DNA from 3 places in the Noviherbaspirillum sp. ST9 genome. Region 2 is predicted to be linked to each of the others. Evidence: predicted binding sites of a transcription regulator. Region 2 holds the regulator's gene; each other region holds the start of a gene.

Region 1 (5,096 bases), on a different contig from region 2:
GGGAGCGGTAAGAGCGCTCCTCAGCAGAAGACTTCCGCCGTCTCCACGTTGCCGGCCACGGTGTTGAACCACTGCAGCTTCCGGTGCAGTGCCGTGACTTCGCCGATGATGATCAGGCAGGGCGATTGCAGGCCCAATGCTGCCACCAGGTCCGGCATCGCGGTCAGCGTACCGGTCACCACGCGCTGCTGTGCCGTCGTCCCTTTTTCGACAACGGCGGCCGGTATGTCACGCGATTGTCCATGTGCAATCAGCTGCCGCGCGATTTCCGGCAGCGCGTTCAAACCCATGTAGATCACCACGGTCTGGCGCGGACGTGCCAGCATGTCCCAGTCCAGATCGAGCGTGCCGTCCTTCAGGTGTCCGGTGGTAAAGATGCAGGACTGGGCGTAGTCGCGGTGCGTAAGGGGAATGCCGGTGTAGCAGGAGACTCCACTGGCGGCCGTCACGCCAGGCACCACTTCAAACGGAACGCCGTGCGCGGCCAGGGTTTCCAGTTCTTCTCCGCCCCGGCCAAAGATGAAGGGGTCGCCGCCCTTGAGCCGCACCACATTCCTTCCCTGTTTGGCCAGACGCACCAGCAGGTCGTTGATATCGCCCTGTGCCATCGTGTGTCGCCGATTCTGTTTCCCCGCGTAAATGCGCTCCGCATCCTTGGCGAACAGCGCCACGATGCCTGTCCCTACCAGGTGGTCGTACACGATCACGTCCGCGGACCCGAGAAGGCGCGCCGCGCGTACGGTCAGCAGGTCCGGATCTCCCGGGCCGGCGCCGACGAGAAACACTTTTCCGGGGCATTGGCCTGCCTGGCCTTGCCCGGCGCGCACGGGCGGAAAGGGTGACATGGTGGGGGCTCCTTATCAATGAATTCCATTGCGCATCCGACGCACGTCGGATCGACATCAATGTATTCCCCGCGAGTCCGAAAAAAATTGATGGATATTAAGGAAATGGAAATTGACCGAGCGCAAAGTGTCGGACAGCCTGAATCGCCGCATGTACATTTCATCATTCGGCGCAGTAAACGGTTTCTTATGAAGCTGTTTCTCTTGTGGTAGTCCAACATCCTTCTAGAAGGAGAATCAACATGAAGCTGAAGAAGCAGGTTGTTCGCCCCCTGGCGGCAATACTGGCAGCTCTGCCGTTTGCTGTTGCTGTTGCGCAGGTCTCGCCAGACAAGACACCTCATGCCGGGCCGGAAGTGAAGTACCAGGCCGGCGCGTCGCCGCTCGCCAATGAGGAAATGCACCAGAACATCAACCCGAAGGCGCCGCCGATGACCAAGGCGGAGTTCGACCGCGCCAAGCAGATCTACTTCGAGCGTTGCGCAGGCTGCCACGGGGTGCTGCGCAAGGGCGCGACCGGCAAACCGCTGACGCCGGACATCACGCTCGCCAAGGGCACGGATTACCTGAAAGTCTTCATCGCCTACGGCTCGCCCGCGGGCATGCCGAACTGGCAGACCTCCGGTGACCTTTCCGAGCAGGAAGTCGACATGATGGCCCGCTACATCCAGCAGGAGCCGCCGACGCCGCCGGAATTCGGCATCAAGGAAATGGAAGCCTCGTGGAAGGACATCGTCCCGGTCGCCAAGCGCCCGACCAAGAAGATGAACAACTACAACATCGCCAACATCTTTTCCACCACGCTGCGGGACTCCGGCGAAGTGGCGCTGATCGACGGCGATACCAAGAAGATCATCAACATCGTCAAGACCGGCTATGCGGTGCACATCTCGCGCATTTCCGCATCGGGACGCTACCTGTACGTGATCGGCCGCGATGCGCGCATCAACCTGATCGACCTCTGGATGGAAAAGCCGGACAACGTCGCTGAAATCAAGATCGGCCTCGAAGCACGCTCGGTGGAAACCTCCAAGTACAAGGGCTTCGAAGACAAGTATGCCGTTGCCGGCTCCTACTGGCCGCCGCAGTTCGTGCTGATGGAAGGCGAGACGCTCAAGCCGCTGAAGATCGTGTCCACCCGCGGCATGACCGTCGACAACGAGTACCATCCGGAACCGCGCGTCGCCTCCATCGTTGCGTCGCACTACAACCCGGAATTCGTCATCAATGCCAAGGAAACCGGCAAGATCTACCTCGTCAACTACAGGGACATCAACAACCTGAAGACGACGACGCTGGATGCTGCCAAGTTCCTGCATGACGGCGGTTTCGATTCGACCGGACGCTACTTCATGGTGGCCGCCAACGCCTCCAACAAGATCGCGGTCGTGGACACCAAGGAAGGCAAGCTGGCCTCGATCGTGGATGTGGGCAAGACGCCGCACCCGGGACGCGGCGCCAACTTCAAGCATCCGAAGTTCGGTCCGGTATGGGCGACCAGCCACCTCGGCGACGAAACGATCTCGCTGATCGGCACCGACCCCGTCAAGAACAAGGCACAGGCCTGGAAGGTTGTTGCCACCTTGAAGGGCCAGGGCGGCGGTTCGCTGTTCATCAAGACCCATCCGAAGTCGAAGAACCTGTGGGTCGACACGCCGCTGCACCCGGATGCCAAGGTCAGCCAGTCGGTGGCCGTGTATGACATCAACAACCTCGACAAGGGCTTTGAAGTACTGCCGATCGCCGAGTGGGCCAATTTGGGCGAAGGCGCCAAGCGTGTCGTGCAGCCCGAGTACAACAAGGCTGGCGACGAAGTCTGGTTCTCGGTGTGGAACGCCAAGGACAAGGTCTCGGCTGTCGTGGTCGTGGATGACAAGACCCGCAAGCTGAAGACCGTGATCAAGGATCCGAAGCTGATTACGCCGACCGGCAAGTTCAACGTCAACAACACGCAGCACGACGTTTATTGATGTACGGCGCATCTCCGCGTTCAGCGCGCGGAGATGCCGCAAGCGCCCGCTGCCGGCGCTTGCGGACTGCCGAAAACAGGAGCAGCAGCATGAACCCTGCATTACTCGGATCCGGAAGACTGCTTCCCCCGGTTTATTACCTGGGCAAGGGCCTGCTTTTCCTTGCCTGCGCACTCCTGCACCTGAACACCTTCGCGGCATCCGATGCCGCACCTTATTCCCCCGATCCCGCTCGCCGCGCTGAACTGATCCGCCTCGTGCGCCAGGACTGCGGCTCCTGCCATGGTCTGACGCTCAAGGGCGGCCTCGGACCGGCACTGCTCCCCGAAACCTTGCGCGACAAGCCCGCCGAGTCGCTGATCGCGACCATCATGGGCGGCCGTCCCGGCACCCCGATGCCGCCGTGGAACCGCTTCGTCAACGAGCAGGAAGCCGCGTGGATCGTCGACAATTTGCAGAAAGGATTTCCCGGTGAGCGCTAAATGCTTGATGGCGGCAATATCCCTGGTGCTCGCGGGCTGCGCGAGTGAACCGCTGCGCGGCACGGGCGACCTCGGCGTTGTGATCGAGCGCGCCAGCGGCAGTGTGCAGGTGGTGGAAACGTCCGGCCAGAAGGCGATCTCACGCGTCGAAGGCCTGGGCGACTTGTCCCATGCCTCGCTGGTGTATTCGCGCGACGGCCGCTATGCCTATGTCTTCGGACGCGACGGTGGCCTCACGAAAGTGGACCTGCTCAAGGGCGCGATCGTGAACCGCGTCATCCAGGCCGGCAACAGCATCGGCGGTGCCATTTCTCAGGATGGCCGCTGGGTCGCTGCGCAGAACTACACGCCGGGTGGCGTCAAGATCTTCAATGCCGATACGCTGGAAATGGTTGCCGATATCCCTGCTACCTACGGCGAGCAGGGCGCGCGTGCGAAGGTGGTCGGCCTGGCCGATGCGCCTGGCAACCGCTTCGTCTGGAGCTTGTTCGAAGCCGGCGAGATCTGGGTCGCCGACGTGACCGACCCGCGTTCGCCGAAGGTCGACAAATTCCGCAATATCGGGCGCGAACCCTATGACGGCCTCGTCACACCGAACGGCCGCTATTACCTCGCCGGACTGTTTGGCGAAGACGGACTGGCCATGCTCGACCTGTGGTATCCGGAGCGCGGCGTCAAGCGCGTGCTCGATGGTTACGGCAAGGGCACCGAGAAAATGCCGGTGTACAAGATGCCGCACCTGCGTGGCTGGGCAGTGGCGGGGCGCTTTGCCTACCTGCCAGCCATCGGACGCAATGAGGTGCTGATGCTCGACATGGAAACCTGGAAGGAAGCCGGGCGCATTCCGGTCGGCGGCCAGCCGGTGTTCGTCATGGCGCGTCCTGACGGCCGCCAGATCTGGGTCAACTTCGCCTTCCCCGACAATTCCCACGTGGACGTCATCGATGCCGAAGCGCGACGCGTCGTCAAGCGCCTGGAGCCGGGCAAGACCGTCCTGCACATGGAATTCACGCCGCGCGGCGAGGCTGTCTGGATCTCGGCGCGCGACGACAACCGGGTGGTGGTGTACGACACGTCGTCGTTTGTCCGCAAGGTGGAACTGAAAGCCGAGGCACCGAGTGGCATCTTCTTCACTTCGCGCGCAGCGCGAACCGGATTCTGAGGTCCGCATGAACGCCGCCCGCGTCTCCATCCAATCCCCACTCGACCTGGAACTCCTGAACGGCTTCCAGCGCGATTTTCCCCTGCAGCCGCGGCCCTTCGCCGCCATGGCCGACAAGCTCGGTGTCGATGAATCGCTGGTCATCGAGCGACTGCGGACCCTCCGCGACAACGGCGCGATCAGCCGCATCGGCGCCGTGTTCCGTCCCAATGTGATCGGTGCGAGCGCACTCGCAGCGCTGGCGGTTGCGCCGGAACGGCTCGAGTGCGTGGCGAGCTTCGTCAGCGCATTCGCCGAAGTCAACCACAACTATGAACGCGAGCATCGCTACAACCTGTGGTTCGTGGCCGCTGCGCCGTCCGTGGAACGGCTCAATGCCGTGTTCGCGGAAATCGAGGAAGTGTGCGAATCCGGCCCGGTGCTGGTGCTGCCAATGGTCGAGGAATACCACATCGACCTTGGATTCGACTTCGCCGCCTACGATGCCGGCAAGGGCGTGCGTCCTTCCCGCGTGGTGCGCTGCCCGCCCGTCACCCTGGACGAGACCGAGCAACGCGTCGTTGCTGTGTTGCAGGAAGGGCTGCCCATTGTCGAGCGGCCGTTCTCCTGTCTTGGTCTGTCCGAAAAGGATGCGATT
Region 2 (5,096 bases):
AACGTGTACCGCCTGCAGATCATGAACACCGACGAGAAGCCGCACAAGTACAAGCTGAGCGTGTCCGGCGTCGAATCGATCGCACTTTCCACACCGGAAGTGGTCGAACTGAACTCGACCGAATCGCGTGCAGTGCCCGTGCGAGTTCGCGTCGGCCCGGGCAAGGGTGAAAAAGGATCCAACAAGATCACATTTGAATTGCAGGCCATCGACGACGAGCGCCTGCACGTGAAGGAAAAAGCGGTATTCATCGTGCCGCGTTAAGGAGATGACATGCAAGCTGCAGCCATGCCACCGAAAATGAATGAACAACAGCCCTGGTACAAGCATCGCTGGCCCTGGCTGTTGATGCTGGGGCCCGCAGTCGTTGTCGTGGCCGGCATCTACACGACTTACCTCGCCGTGTCCCAACAGGATGCGCTGGTGGTCGACGACTACTACAAGCAGGGCAAGGCAATCAACCAGGACCTGAGCCGCGACCGCAAGGCAGCGGCGATGGGACTGAATGCTTCGCTGCGCTTCGATCCGGCGAGCGGAAAACTGGTCGGGTCGATCAGCAGCCAGGCGCAGCCGTTCTCCGGCAAGCTGTACGTGAACCTCGTGCACTCGACGCAGCCGATGAAAGATTTGAAACTCGAGGCAACGGCAGACCAGCAAGGCCAGTTCGCCATTGCAGTGCCTCTTCTCGATATCGCGCGCTGGAATGTGGTGGTCGAAGGCGAGCAGCGCGACTGGCGCCTTGCTGGCGAGTGGATGTGGCCGCAGCAGAAGCAGGTTGATATGAAGGCGGACCAGACGGTCCAAAGGTAACTCCGAAGTAGGATATTGTCTTACGTCTGGCAACAAATTCAATGCTGGTGCACAATATCCGCAGCACGATCGTTCTCATTCTCGTGAATGAGGTTCCCGAAATCGGGAATGTCAATAGTTCGAAAGTGGGAATGGTGACCAGTGCTAAATCCCGGTACAGCTTTACACCGATTGTTCGGAGTGAAAGGAGGGTAGGTTGATGGCGCGACTGATGATGGTCGTCTTGTGGCCGTCGTTTCTGGTGGCGATCGTTGCGGAGGGATTTTTCTTCTCGATGTTCGACCCCTACGACCTGTCGCTGTTCGGGACATATCCGGACATCAAGCCGCTGGCGGTCTACAGCATCGGGTTCTTCTGCTTCTGGCTGTTCTGTTCACTTGCCAGCATGCTCACCTTCTACCTGATGGCCGTGCCAAACGAGGCGCCCGCAGGCCGGCGCAACTTCCGGGGCTTGTAAAAAAACAAAGGCGAGGGCGCCATGCGCCGCTCGCCTTCTTTTTGGCCGCTACCGCGCGTTCAGGCGCAGGACTGCGTGCCTTGGGCGACTGCCTTGAGGGTGGTCGGGTCGAGCAATTCCAGTTCGCGGTTGTTCACCTTGATCCAGCCCTGCTTCTTGAACTTGGACAGCAGGCGGCTGATGCTTTCAATGGTCAGGCCGAGATAGTTGCCAATCTCTTCACGCGTCATCCGCAGCTGGAAGCTGGTGGACGAATAGCCGCGTACCGAATAACGTGCGGACAAATTCGTCAGGAAGGCTGCGAAACGCTGTTCCGCGCGCATATTCCCCAACAAAAGCATGACACTTTGCTCACGGGTGATTTCCTGGCTCATCATCCGGTGGAAGTGATGCAGCAGGGTGGGCATCTCGGCGAACAGCGCTTCCAGGCGGGCGAACGGGATTTCGCAGACTTCGCTGTCTTCCAGCGCGATCGCGTTGCAATGGTGGCGGTCCGTGCTGATGGCATCCATGCCGAGCAGCTCGCCGGCCATCTGGAAACCGGTGATTTGCTGATCGCCGCTCGGGTTGATCTGATGCGTCTTGAAGTGGCCCAGGCGGATGGCGTACAGGTTGGTAAAGGGATCACCCACGCGGTACAGGTGCGCGTCGCGCGGCACCTTGCGGCGGCGGCCGATGATCTGGTCCAGCTTCGCCATGTCCAGCTCGTTCAATCCCATCGGCAAGCACAGCTGATGCATGCTGCACGCCGAGCAGCGGGCGCGAAGCTCATGCACGGTAGCGGTCGGCTGCTGCACTTGCTGGGGCGGGAACGGGATGGTTTGAGTCATGTCGGCAGGATTTAGGCGGTGCAGGATCATTTTCGAGCCCTTTTCCAAACTTTAGGAATAATTGCTGTTATGGCCTTGAATTGAGCCAGGTCAAGCAATGTCATGCAAACCCCGTGCCAACTCACCCAAAACGGGTGAACAGGATGGCAATCCTGGCGCATCTTGCGGAATTGGATTCGGGGCGGGGGTCGATAATGTACCTCATTCCGCAAATGCTTGCGCCCAACTACCCATATCCGCAGGGAGACACATGCTGACCGAACGCGAGATCGAAAGCTGCTATCTGGGACAATTCATCCCGCTGCACTACCACCACAACATGCTGATGGACAGCCGCCGTATGGACGGCTTCAAGGCTGCCATCAACGCTGCCGTGTTTCCGGGGGCGAAGGTGCTGGAGCTTGGCGGCGGCACCGGCGTGCTGTCCTGGTTTGCCTCGGCCAAGGCCGAGAAGGTCTGGTGCGTGGAGTTCAACCCCGAGCTTGTGGCCGAGGCACGCCGCCTCCTGGCGAGGAACAAGGGCGGCGACAAGGTCGAAGTCATCCATGCCGACGCGTTCGAATACCTGCCACCCGAGCCAGTCGACGTCGTGATCTGCGAAATGATCCACGTCGGCATGCTGCGCGAAAAGCAGGTGCAGATGATCGAAGCGTTCAAGCGCCGCTACCGCGCGCGCTTCGGCGGCAAGCTCCCGGTTTTCCTGCCGGAGGCTGCCATCATGGCAGTGCAGCCGCTCCAGCAGGCGTACGACTTCCATGGTTACCAGGCGCCGATCGTCCAGTTCCAGGAGCCCTCGCACATCCAGGCCGGCAGCGTCGAGCTGGCGCAGCCTGCTGTATACAGTGTCCTCGACTTCAGCCAGGACACTTCCGAAATAATCCAGTGGGAAGGGTGTTTCACGATGACACAGTCCGGCTGTGTCAATGCGCTGCGCTTCATCACCAAGAACATCCTGACCGTGCTCGTGAAGCAGGGCACGACCATCGACTGGCTTAACCATTACATGGTGCTGCCGTTGGGCGAACCGGTGCAGGTTGTAGCGGGCGACACCCTGCGCGTCAGCTTCCAGTATCGCGCCGGCGGATCACTGCCGTCGCTGCAGCAGGCGATGCGCGCGGAATGCGTCGTCGTCGACGAACGCATCCCGGCCTACGCCTGATTACTTCTTCAAATTAAGGAAAATATTCGCCGCGAAGACCAGGATTCCGAGTGCGGCGACGATTTCCGAAAACGCGAGCACGGGGATGAGGCCGCGCTGGCCGCCGATCACGAAGGCCAGCGAAACCGCCATCACCGGCAGCGAAATGTTGTGCAGCCAGAAGTGCGCCTTCGCGAGTTTGCTCGCTGCCGCTTGCGGAAATACGCTGTAGACAAGTCCCGCCACGGCCATTGTGGCCCAGCCGAGCAGGTTGATGTGCGCGTGGACCGGTCGCATGGTGAAGTCCTCGCTGGCCCCCATCATGATGCCTAGCCCGACCCCGACGATCAGGTACAGGACGGCAAGCTTCAGCCAGAGCGCGCCGGCGGTGGAAAAGGCGGGTTGAGTTTGGGCGAGGGACGGAGTGGTGTGCATGATCGTTCTTCCTTTCTTTTTCAGACGAGTTGTTCTTCCTTGACGGCGGCGGTGTGTCCAGCGAGTTGGAGTGCGGCGGCCACGACAGCGTCCGGCTGAGGCATGAAGGCCTGTTCCAGTACATAGCTCGAAGGCGTGGGTGCATCAGGCCCGGTCAGGCGCATGACGGGCGCCTTCAGCGAACTGAAAGCATGTTCTGCCACGATCGCGCTGATCTCGGCGCCGACACCGCACATGCGGCTCGCCTCATGGACGATGAGCAGCCGGCCGGTCTTCCTCACCGAACGCAATATCGTTTCCTCGTCGAGGGGCTTGAGGGTGCGCAGGTCGATCACTTCCGCATCGATGCCGCGCTCTTCGAGCTGTGCGGCCGCCTGCATGCAGGTATCGACCATCTTCGCGTAGGAAATGATCGTGACGTCCGCACCCTTGCGCCGCACTGCGGCCTTGCCGAGCGGGACGACATGTTCACCGTCGGGCACGTCCCCCGAGGCATGAACAAGCGGCATGTCGACGAAGAAGAGCACCGGGTTGTCGTCGCGGACCGCGGACTTCAGCAGTCCTTTGAAATCGGCGGCATTCGACGGCATCACGACTTTCAGTCCAGGGCTGTGCACGAACCAGGCTTCGAGGTTGTGGTTGTGCTGCGCGCCGACGGTCCATCCGCTTCCCGTCATGGAAAGTACGACCATCGGGAATTCGAACTGGCCTCCCGACACGTAGCGGAGTTTGCCCGCGCTGTTGACGATCTCGTCCATCGCAAAGCAGAGGAAGGGCGCGAACAGCATGTCGACCACCGGACGCAATCCGGTTGCCGCGGCACCGGCCGCCGTTCCCGCGATGATGCCTTCAGCGAGCGGCGTGTTACGAATGCGCAGCGGACCGAATTCCTTCGCCAGTTCCTTGCGCTTGGTCGCGACACCTTCGCCGAACATCAGCACGCGCGCGTCGCGGCGCATTTCCTCGGCCAATGCGTGTTCGATGGCTTCATTGACGGTAATGTGTGGCATGGTGGTACTCCTCAAGCGTAGACGTCGGTAGTGAGTTCGGACGGGACAGGGAAGGGTGAGGCAGCAGCGAAGGCAGCCGCGCGTTCCACTTCCGCGGCGATGCGCTCTTCCATCAGCGCGATGTCATCCGCTTTCAGTGTTCCATTCTTCAGAAGGCGTTCGCGCGTCATGACGACCGGGTCTTTCGCGCGCCATTCCGCCAGTTCCCGCGCGTCGACATAGGACTGGTCGTCCGGCTCGAAATGGCCGCGCAGGCGATAGGTATAGGTTTCCAGCAGGTAGGGCTTGCCGGTCTTGCGGATATGCGCGACGGCTTCCACCGCCGCAGCATGGACCGCCTCGACGTCATTGCCGTCCACGGTGCGGGTGGCCATGCCGTAGCCTTTTGCCCATTCGCTGACGTGGTCGATGTTCAT
Region 3 (5,096 bases), on a different contig from region 2:
GAAGGGACTCCAGCCGGCCCGGAAATTCAGGTACGCCGCGACCAGGTGCATGCCGAAGTTGTATTTGTCGAAATCCTGCGGATCAAGGAGTGCGAGCATCGTCACCGTGAAATACGGCGATCCCGCGGGTACCGTAAACACGCTCTTGAACTTTGCGGTCGTCCGGTTGGGAATGGGCCAGTCGTGATTCTTCCAGTAACCGGGCGAGCGGCCGGCACACGCGCTGGGCGGTTTTTGGTTACTGAGGTTGCCGGACAAGAACCCGGAGGGACTCTTGCACACCGTGCCGAGAACCGGTTTGCTGGTCAGCGTCGCAATAATGCCGGTCGCCGCGATCCCCGACCGACCAAAACGCCGACGGCCAGGATTTTCCAGTCCCTGCTGCGAGGCACCGGAAACATTCTTTTCGTCAATATTGTCGTCTTGCCGACCGTTGGGGGTCATGTAAGGCTCCACAGCACGTTGGTTTCTCATGGCTCGAGGACAGCTCGGCCATTACCTTCCTTAGCAAAAGCCATTCCAAGCCCACATTCGCCCAAAATAAGGCATATGAATCAAGGTGTTGCTGACAACAATCAAGAAAATTCAGCACAGGGCAAAATAATTGAAGCCCATATGTAAAATTTTTCGACAGTACTCCGGACAACCGGGCCGATTACCGCGCGAAGAAGACTCGACAGAAATCAGCAGAAATTTCATTATAGTCTTCACAATCATGCTGCTGAACACTATTTGAGATTTCATGAGCATCCATCGCCTCGCTCCTGTCTGCCTGTCGCTCGTCATCGCGACATTTGTCGCACCCGCTGCTGCGACCGACCTTCCTGACACCATCGCCCGAGTCAAACCGTCGATCGTCGGCATTGCGACGTTAAAGAAAACGCGCACGCCTCCCATCCACTTCATCGGCACCGGCTTCGTCGTCGGGGACGGTCTCACCGTGATCACCAACGCCCATGTGGTGAAACAGGTCGGCGTCGAAGATACGAGCGAACTGCTCGGCGTGCTGACTGGCACCAACCAGGCTGCGGACATGCGCTCCGCCACCGTCGTCAGCACCGATCCGGACCGTGACCTCGCGCTGCTGCGTATCGCAGGGTCGCCACTCCCCGCAATGAAGATCGGCAATTCGGAGTTGGTAAGGGAAGGGCACTCCCTGATATTCACCGGCTTTCCGCTCGGGATGGTACTTGGATTCCACCATGTCACCCACCGCGCGCTCGTGGCATCGATCACCCCGGTAGCAGACCCGGCGCCTGCCTCGCAAACGCTGAATGCAAAGATGATCGCGCAACTGCGCAACACGCCCTATCTGGTATTCCAGCTCGATGCGACCGCCTACCCGGGAAGCAGCGGAAGCCCCCTCTACGATCCCGAGACGGGTCACGTTCTTGGTGTGATTAACAAGGTCGCCGTGAAAGGGACAAAGGAAGCCATCCTGACCCAGCCCAGCGGCATTACCTATGCCATTCCGGGCCGGTACGTCCAGGAGCTGATGGACAAGCGCCCACCGCCCCGTCCGTGAGAGTCAGAAGAAGCTTTCCGGAATAATGAGTACGTCGCCCGGCCGCACCGGCGTATTGGCGGAGATGTCGCCCTTCTTGATCAGATCGTCGAGGCGGACAGCGATCTTTTGCTGCTGACCGTCCACCGTACGGACGATGCTTGCGCGATTGCCCGCGGCAAATTCAGCCAGTCCTCCGACCGCAATCAGCACATCCATCACCGACATCCCCTGACGGTAAGGCAGGGCTTGCGGCTTTGCGGCCTGCCCGATGACGCGGACCTGTTCGGAATACGGACCGACGAAACCAGTCACGATGACGGTCACGACAGGCTGCTGCAAGAATTTGCCAAGAACTTGCTCGATGTCGCGCGCCAGCTGCGTCGTCGTCTTGCCGCTCGCCGGCAAGTCTTCGACAAGAGGCGTGCTGATTTTGCCGTCAGGGCGCACAGGTACGACTTGCGACACTTCGGGATTGCGCCAGACGTTGATGCTGATGGTGTCGCCGGGGCCGATCAGGTATTCATGCTTGATGTCGGCGCCGGTCGGTGCAGCGGCAACCCCGCCGTCCGTGGCACAGGCGGTCAGTGCAAATGCGGCGCATACCATGGCCAGACGTCCGGCCACCTTCATGCTTTCGGTAAACATCTTGTTCACGTTGCCCCCTTTTTTTGGTGTCGCCGCCCGCGGGCGGATTGATATTTCGTTTCGAAAACAGCCTGCCCGGACAGATGCCTGTGTCCTGCGTGGACAAATAGTTACGGCGTGCGTCCTGTTGCAAGACAAAACAATATCTATGAGCACTATCTTCAGCCATTTGCTTATTGTCAAGCATACGCCATGATTACCACAGGTTCCGAAACCTTGCTAAATTATAATGACTGCAATCAATAATAGGTATAATCACTTGACGGTTGGACACGTAGATTGGGTTCGTCAAGTCCGCATAAGTACGAGGGAGGCTTTACAGCATGGAGCAGCTGGTAACCCAATTAATTTCCGCCGCGAAAGGCATCTGGAAATACCGCTGGTATTCGATGGTGGTTTCCTGGGCCGTTGTCCTGATCGGCTTCTTCATCGTCTACACGCTCCCCAATAACTACCAGGCCTCTGCACGCGTATTCGTCGATACCCAATCGATCCTGAAGCCGTTGCTCTCCGGCATGACCACGATTCCCGACGTCGAGCAGCAAGTCTCGATCATGAGCAAGACACTGCTCAGCCGTCCAAACGTGGAACGTGTCATGCGGATGGTCGACCTGGATATCAATGCGAAGTCGAACCAGGACAAGGAAGCCTACGTTAACGAACTGATGTCGCAAATCAAGATCACCGGCACCGCCAGTCACGACATCTATTCCATCACCTATGCCAACGCCGAGCCGAAGCTTGCCAAAAGCGTTGTCGAATCGCTGCTCACGATCTTCATCGAGGGGAGTTTCGGCGACAAGAAGCAGGATTCGGCCAATGCTGTCCGCTTCATCGACGAACAGATCAAGCAATATGAAGAGAAGCTGGTCAGCGCCGAAAACGCGATCAAGGATTTCAAGCTGAAGAACAGTTCGCTGGTCGCACGGGGGGACGGCGACTTTGGTGGCAAGCTGGCGCAAGCGGAAGAAATGCTCAACCAGGCGCGGCTGGAACTCCTCGAAGCAGAGCAGGCGCGCAATTCCATCAAGAAAGAAATCGCGGGCGAAGAGCCCATCCTGGAAGGCGACAATACCCGGACGGCGACCGCGACGGTCAACCCGGAGCTCGATGCCCGCATCGAAGCGCTGAACAAGACCCTCGATAACTACCGCCTCCAGTTCACTGAACAGCATCCCGACATCATTGCGACGAAACGCCTGATCGCCCAGCTCGAAGAGCGCAAGATCCAGGAAGCCAAGGCACGCGCATCGAGCACGACGATCGGCAGGAATTACAGTCCGGTCCTCCAGCAGCTCAAGGTTGCCCTGTCCGATGCGGAAGCGCGCGTTGCCTCCATGCGTGCGCGCGCCGAAGAGTACAGTGCGCGGGTCGCGCGCCTGCGTTCCATGAGCACCGCGGTGCCGGAGATGGAAGCGCAGTTCGCGCAGCTCAACCGTGACTATCAGATCAACAAGGCCAATTACGAAAAACTGATCGCCAGCCGCGATGCGGCAAAGTTGTCCGGCGATCTCAGCGCGACCACCGAGATGATGACCTTCCGCATCATCGACCCGCCGACGGTACCGCTGAAGCCGACCGGCCCCAACCGTCCGCGCCTGTTCGGCATCGTGTTCGCCGGCGCCCTCATTGCCGGCCTTGCCGTCGGTTTCCTCCTGACCCAGATCCGCCCGACTTTTGTCAGTCTCGCCCACCTGCGTGAAGTCACCGGGCTGCCAGTCCTTGGCAGCGTATCCATGAACTGGACCGAGGCGGAAAAACGGCGCCACAAGAAGAGCCTGTACGCCCTGACGGCGTCGTTCGCCGGCATGCTGCTGTTGTCGGGGGGCGCATTCGGCCTGCTGCTTCTCAAGTCGTAGCGCAACCGGCCGCTCCGGAACAGCAGTTGGGAAACGAGAACGGATTGACTATATGTTGCAGTGGCCGCGCCGACGAGCGGGCTGATTAATTTCTCCAGGAGGCAGTGTGGGAATCATCGAAAAGGCGGCAGGGAAACTGGCTCAAGCGGGTTCCACGCGCACGACGCAGCCGCCAGCCGTCAAGGCTGAAGTCAAGCCGGCCGCAGAGGCCGAAGTGCCGCAAACCGCTCTCGTCGATTCCAAGGCACATTCCAAGAAGATCGAACTGAACCTCGCAAAACTGCAGGAGCGCGGCATGATCACGCCGGACGGTCCGCGTACCGGTGTAGCGGAAGAATTCCGGGCGATCAAGCGCAGCCTGATTACCAATGTCCTTGAACAGAAAGCCGACTCGTCGCGGCCGAACAACCTGATCATGGTGACGAGCGCGCTGCCTGGCGAAGGCAAGACGTTCTGCTCGATCAACCTCGCGATCAGCATTGCGATGGAGTTCGACCACACGGTGCTGCTCATCGACGCCGACGTCGCACGACCCTCGGTCCCGCGGCAGCTTGGCATCGATGTGGACGCCGGCCTGATGGATGTCCTGCTCGAACGTGATCTCGACGTCGCGGATGTCATGCTGAAGACCAATATCGAGCGGCTGAGCATCCTGCCTTCCGGCACCCGGCATCGCCATTCCACCGAACTGCTGGCCAGCAAGGCGATGAACCAGTTCCTGCACGAGATCGCGCATCGTTACAACGACCGTATCGTGATCTTCGATTCGCCGCCGCTGCTGTTGACCACCGAGTCGCGGGCGCTGGCGACCCGCATGGGACAGATCGTGATGGTCGTCGAGGGAGAAAAGACGACCCAGTACTCGCTCAAGAATGCGCTGCGCCAAATTGAAACGTGCCCGAACATCAATCTGATCTATAACAAGGCGAAAGCGTTCCGGGGCTTGGACAACTATGGCTATTACTACAATTAAGACCAGGTCGAGCAACCGATCCGGAAAGCCTTGCCTGCCCTTCGCATTCACAGTCGCAGCGGCGGCAATCCTGGTCGCTCCGGTTGCCGGCGCCGCCGACTGGAAAGTCGTG

Evidence for each region. Region 2 encodes FNR, which switches genes on or off when oxygen is low (the NO sensors DNR and NnrR bind a similar motif). Its sites were predicted from a motif close to TTGATNNNNATCAA; they were not measured.
Region 1: a site for FNR is predicted at 933-946, ahead of cobA (uroporphyrinogen-III C-methyltransferase). Genes of this name have one in related genera too.
Region 3: a site for FNR is predicted at 2,322-2,335, ahead of ACNOHI_RS09680 (XrtA system polysaccharide chain length determinant). Genes of this name have one in related genera too.

The regions. Positions count from the first base shown of each region.
Region 1 is NZ_JBLWFR010000016.1:14,375-19,470, reverse strand. Features, by position in the region: gene ACNOHI_RS24065 (nitric oxide reductase activation protein NorD) at 1-11, shown strand, start outside; gene cobA (uroporphyrinogen-III C-methyltransferase) at 21-845, opposite strand; gene ACNOHI_RS24055 (cytochrome D1 domain-containing protein) at 1,088-2,815, shown strand; gene ACNOHI_RS24050 (c-type cytochrome) at 2,905-3,297, shown strand; gene ACNOHI_RS24045 (cytochrome D1 domain-containing protein) at 3,305-4,459, shown strand; gene ACNOHI_RS24040 (Lrp/AsnC family transcriptional regulator) at 4,467-5,096, shown strand, end outside.
Region 2 is NZ_JBLWFR010000005.1:59,389-64,484, reverse strand. Features, by position in the region: gene ccoG (cytochrome c oxidase accessory protein CcoG) at 1-264, shown strand, start outside; gene ACNOHI_RS12240 (FixH family protein) at 274-810, shown strand; gene ACNOHI_RS12235 (hypothetical protein) at 1,010-1,267, shown strand; gene fnr (fumarate/nitrate reduction transcriptional regulator Fnr) at 1,327-2,097, opposite strand; gene ACNOHI_RS12225 (methyltransferase domain-containing protein) at 2,348-3,256, shown strand; gene ACNOHI_RS12220 (hypothetical protein) at 3,257-3,670, opposite strand; gene ACNOHI_RS12215 (alpha-ketoacid dehydrogenase subunit beta) at 3,691-4,680, opposite strand; gene ACNOHI_RS12210 (thiamine pyrophosphate-dependent dehydrogenase E1 component subunit alpha) at 4,692-5,096, opposite strand, start outside.
Region 3 is NZ_JBLWFR010000004.1:116,139-121,234, reverse strand. Features, by position in the region: gene ACNOHI_RS09695 (hypothetical protein) at 1-444, opposite strand, end outside; gene ACNOHI_RS09690 (S1 family peptidase) at 743-1,525, shown strand; gene ACNOHI_RS09685 (XrtA/PEP-CTERM system exopolysaccharide export protein) at 1,529-2,152, opposite strand; gene ACNOHI_RS09680 (XrtA system polysaccharide chain length determinant) at 2,476-4,011, shown strand; gene ACNOHI_RS09675 (XrtA-associated tyrosine autokinase) at 4,118-4,984, shown strand; gene ACNOHI_RS09670 (TIGR03016 family PEP-CTERM system-associated outer membrane protein) at 4,965-5,096, shown strand, end outside.